One region of the Halomonas sp. AOP7-E1-9 genome, then DNA from elsewhere that is predicted to be linked to it. Evidence: predicted binding sites of a transcription regulator. Region 1 holds the regulator's gene; the other holds the start of a gene.

Region 1 (2,408 bases):
TTACCACCGGGGGGAGCCAAAGCCAGCAACAAAACAAACAGCGTAATCAGCAGGGTGAGCACGTCCAGATAACTGGTCAGCCAGCTCTCATCGCTTTCACCCTGCCCGGCGGGAAGCTCCAGCGCATGGCGCGTATTGTTATCCAGCATCGCCTTAGCCCTTTGCCGTCGCGCTTGGTGTATCAGGCCGGGGCTTTATAGTGGCATCGCGAATCTCATCGTTATAGTTGGCGATAAATGAATTGAGCGTTTCCTCAATAAAAGAGGGCAGGCGGCGCTTGGTGATCAGTGAAATACCTTCCAGCACCATGTTCATGGTAATCAGGCGCTCTTCTGTACGTCGTTCTAGCTTCACCGCGATGGGTTTAAACACCAGATTCGCCAGCAAAATACCGTAGAAGGTGGTGAGCAGCGCCACCGCCATACGGGGGCCAATGACATCCAGGTCACCGGCATCCATGACTTCCAGCATATTAACCAATCCCACCAGCGTGCCAATCATGCCAAACGCTGGCGCATAGGTCGCCATGGTGCGAAAAATCTGGGCTTCTGCGTGCTCGCGAGCCTTGAGCCGGGCAATCCGCCAACGCAGCATGTCGAAGATCTCATCTTCTTTGGTATTGGCAATGACTAACTGAATACCGGTACGTAAAAACGGATTGCGCGTATGCTCCAACTCTTGTTCGACTGCACGCACATCGCCTTTAAACCATAGCCGGGACATGGCGACCAGCTCGTTGATATCGTCGCGTATATAGGTATTTTCACGCCGAAAGACAAGCCCTACCAAGCGTACAACGCGTAACACCTCTTTTAGCGGATAGCTTATAAAAGTAGCGGCCAGAGTACCGGTTATAACAATCGCCAGGCCCGGCAGATTGATAAAACTTTCAGGGGACTCCGCAGTAAAGAACAGCACGCTTACTAGCAGCAGCATACTGGCGAATATACCTATCAACGTGGACGGGTTCATCAACGGCTCCTCGCCGGTTATTGTGAGTTAACGTATCGGTTGTTTAGGCTGAATCATGCAACCGGGCACGCAGACGGCTAATGGCTTGGCTATGCAACTGAGACACACGCGACTCGGTCACGCCCAGCACGGCGCCCACTTCTTTTAAATTCAGCTCTTCCTGGTAATAAAGTGCCATGAGCAGTTTCTCGCGCTCTGGCAACGCCTCAATGGCAGCAACCAATGTTTGGCGCTGCTGCTCATCCAGCAGCTTTTCAAACGGCAAGTTGCTCACATCAAAACTTACCGGCTCACCACCATCGGCAACCAACTCTTCAAACGGCAATAGCTGACCGCTATTGGTGTCGTTGAGCAGCTGTTGGTAATCACCCAGCGGCATCTCAAGCGCCAAGGCAATTTCACTCTCTTCCGGCGAGCGCCCGAGCTGCTGCTCTAGCCGCCGGATCGCGTCGTCCACAGCGCGCGCAGCGCGGCGCACGCTGCGTGGCAACCAATCCCGCGTACGCAGTTCATCGACCATCGCCCCACGGATACGCTGGCTGGCAAACGTCGCAAAGCTGGCACCATGAGCGGCATCAAAACGGCCCAGTGCTTCTAAAAGCCCTACCGTGCCCGCCTGAATAAGATCATCAAGTTCAATACTGGCTGGCAACCTGACCTGCAGTGTTAAGGCATGACGTCTTACCAGTGGCATGTATTGTGTGAATAGCTCGCCTTGCTTGATTCTGCCTTGTGCTGTGTACATCTTTTTGCCTCGCGGCTATACAACTTTTACTGATAGTTCACAATGACTTGCAGACCCTGAACACGAACAGGCCGCTGTCCAGGCAGTAACTTAAAACGAAACTGCAAAGGAGCACTTACCTGCCTTCCCGCCAGCTCGGTGACCGTTCCGCGCCCTCCCGAGAGAGCCACACACTGCTCCGGATGGCATAGCCATGCGTTGATAGCGCTGCCCGGCGGCGCCTCAAGCTGCCAGTGTATCCGATCAATCACACGATTGTGCACCTGTACAGAATCGGGTGGCGTCATTGACTGGCTACGGGTTTCCCGGTCACTCATGGCCACCATCACGCCCGGCACCGAGGTGCTCCAGCTGCCCGCCGCCTGAGCGCTACCGATGAGACCTATCAACCCGCAAACACCCATCATCTTGAATAGCTTGCTTAACATGTCGAATATTTCCTTATCAGCGCGCCAGCACCAGAAGATCGATGGCCAAATAGTGGCTAGCGGCTTCACGCAAGTTTTCCAACAAGCCTTGGCGCGACAAAGAGGGCTCGTGCAGTGCCAATAATCGGCGAGGCCCGCCATTGTCACGCGCCTGGCGAAGTAGCCGGTACATCTCGGCAAATGCGTCCGCATCGCTGTTAACCCAGAGCGCCCAACGCGCATGCCGAGCACTTAGCTGAGCCAGATCAGGCGCATTAACGCTA
Region 2 (2,408 bases), on a different contig from region 1:
AATGCCCAGTTGGCTCAGCGTAGAAAACTCGCCGCCCTCAACCCCCCCGGTAAGCACGCTACGCAGGCGGGACTCAATTGTACGAACGGCACGGTCACCCAGTAGCTCTCCTGCTGCTCCACTTTCAGCGTTGAAGCTAGTAAGCTCGTTAGTTGTATCTTTTAAATCGTTATACGCGTCGACAAAATCGTTGATCGCTTCGCGCTGCTTTAGGGTATCGCGCTCAATGTTGACCGTGCTGGTCGCTTTTTCGCCTTCGGCAATGCTTAGCTCACCCAGGTTAAGCGTTACCCCTTGAATAGCATCCTCCACCTGGTTACTGGCACTGGTAATCGTGATGCCGTTCACCGTTAAAGAAGCATTTTGCCCCTGCTGCTTGGCGCCAGCTTCTTCCGCTTTGCCGAATGGGCCTGCTCCACCTACAAATTCAAAGCTATCAATGGATGCGTCTGCCCCCGTGACTTTGGAACTGAGTGCCAAGCGGTAGCCATCGCCGTCATTAATAATCGTGGCGTTAACACCGGCGTCTTTATTGGCATTAATTGCATCACGAATATCGTTTAGCGAGCTGTTGGCATCAAGCTCGATATTGACCGGCTTGCTCTCACTACCTACAAAATTTAGCCTGATAGCGGTCGCACCGTTTAGCTCCAATGGATCTGAGGGTTTATCTATCTCAGTAATACTCTCAGAGGCAAGCGAGCCGTATGTCGCGACCTGGCTAACTTCTACCTGGTAGCTGCCCGGCAGCGCGTTCGCCGAGGTAGTGGCTTTTATATCATCGCCACGCACATTGGCGGAAAGGCTTTGATAAAGCTTTGGGTCGTTAATCTTGGCCACCGCATCGTTAAATGCGTTGAGCGACGTTTGCAACTGCCCGTAAGCGGAAATTTTGGCTTCTTGATCGGCTTTTTGCTGCGTAATCGGCTCAAGCTTACCGCGCTCGGCATCTTGAAGCTGATCCAGCAAACCGGTGAGATCTAACCCTGAACCAACACCAAGGGAGGTAATTGTTGCCATCAGTACAGTCCTCGCAGACAAAAAACATGAATTCTATAAACTCTATCGGCCGAAAAGGAATTAACTTTAGCCCCTATGCGCTCGTATTTGATAATCCTAGCCGAATTACTGAGTAGCGCCTACCCACCTCCCAAACCACACGCTTGTGCTTTCAAACCTCACGGCACATTATGTATTGCTTATACAAGTATTGGCTGGCTGCCATCATTTGTATTTCTAGCCTTTCTAGTTGCAATAACTGGGAACTCGAGAGCGCTTGATGACACTGCCCTTCTGATACGTCCTTTACCTCTTCTGAAAAGGCTTTACTGGAAAAAATCATTCTTTCATCCTCTTTACGTATGCGGAAAAGAGTATTCCTCTTGTTTGTTTCACTTTTTGTACTCGTTAGCGTTTTTTTAGATGCTTCAGGTTCGTTTGTAACGTTTAAAGACATTTTATTCATATCCAGCACGCCACCCCTCTTTATCGCTACATCATTCACTCTTTTGCGGCTATCAACGGTACCGCACAGCTATTACTGCTTTTTTATCGGTTAAAATCAATCATCCCCCTGTGGCGGCAGCCTGCCACTAACCACCTTTAAAGCAAACGTTTGAACCATTAAAACGCTGCCACTTAAAACGATCCTCGATAAAAAACATGAGCTTAACCGATTAATATCAGACATTTCCCGCGTTAAATTTTAATTTAATAAAAATTAACGACATACCTATGTACGACAAAATATCTTATATAGCAACGATATACTGCATCGCTTAATTATCGCCCTGGCGCGTTATAAAAAATACTATCCATTTGATTTTTAATAGAAAAAATAATACTGGATAATTATACAACGGCTTACCGTCAGCAAAAAAACATGTCTACACCATACTTTGGCTTTTAGTATGCCTGCTTAATCCGCCGCGTTTGTGAAGTTTTGTTTTTTTTCTGCAACATTATTAATCGGCCTCTTCGGCCTCAGCCTTGGGCTATCGGTATTTACAATGCTCCAAAATGGGTATCTTCAGCACTCAACTTGGCCTTTGCTACTGCTGCTCTAAGTAATAGAACTCGCCTTGCGATACCGGTGACGGCTTTGCGCACATTCCGGTGGCCCAGCACTTTTTTACTGAGCGATAACAGCTATTCGAGGCAGGCACGCGGCTACGTTTAATGCCTATAGCCGCTGGGTTATGGCAGTGATGCGGCGAGAGTAAATATATGAAACGTTTGTTTGAAGAGTGAGGCTAATAACGCTTATGTCGTGCCTACCGCGTCACTTTTGTCACTAGATTGCTTAGGCGGGTGCGTAAAAAGCCCGCAGGGGGAATCTGCGGGCGTGCTGGCGGTCGCTTATGCTAGCGCAGGCCGAGCAGAGAAAGGATAAACAGTACAACGACGAT

Evidence for each region. The regulator FliA, encoded in region 1, starts transcription of late flagellar genes. The targets are predictions, from matches to a motif close to CTAAAGTTNNNNNNNNNNCNGCCGATA.
Region 2: the regulator FliA is predicted to act here: its motif matches at 1,064-1,090, upstream of fliD (flagellar filament capping protein FliD).

What each region holds. Positions count from the first base shown of each region.
Region 1 is NZ_JBQSVC010000010.1:48,808-51,215, reverse strand. Features, by position in the region: gene ACT3R4_RS07975 (OmpA/MotB family protein) at 1-149, opposite strand, end outside; gene ACT3R4_RS07970 (motility protein A) at 154-972, opposite strand; gene ACT3R4_RS07965 (RNA polymerase sigma factor FliA) at 1,016-1,717, opposite strand; gene ACT3R4_RS07960 (flagellar protein FlhE) at 1,744-2,145, opposite strand; gene ACT3R4_RS07955 (hypothetical protein) at 2,162-2,408, opposite strand, start outside.
Region 2 is NZ_JBQSVC010000003.1:962-3,369, forward strand. Features, by position in the region: gene fliD (flagellar filament capping protein FliD) at 1-1,020, opposite strand, end outside; gene ACT3R4_RS02620 (hypothetical protein) at 1,172-1,474, opposite strand.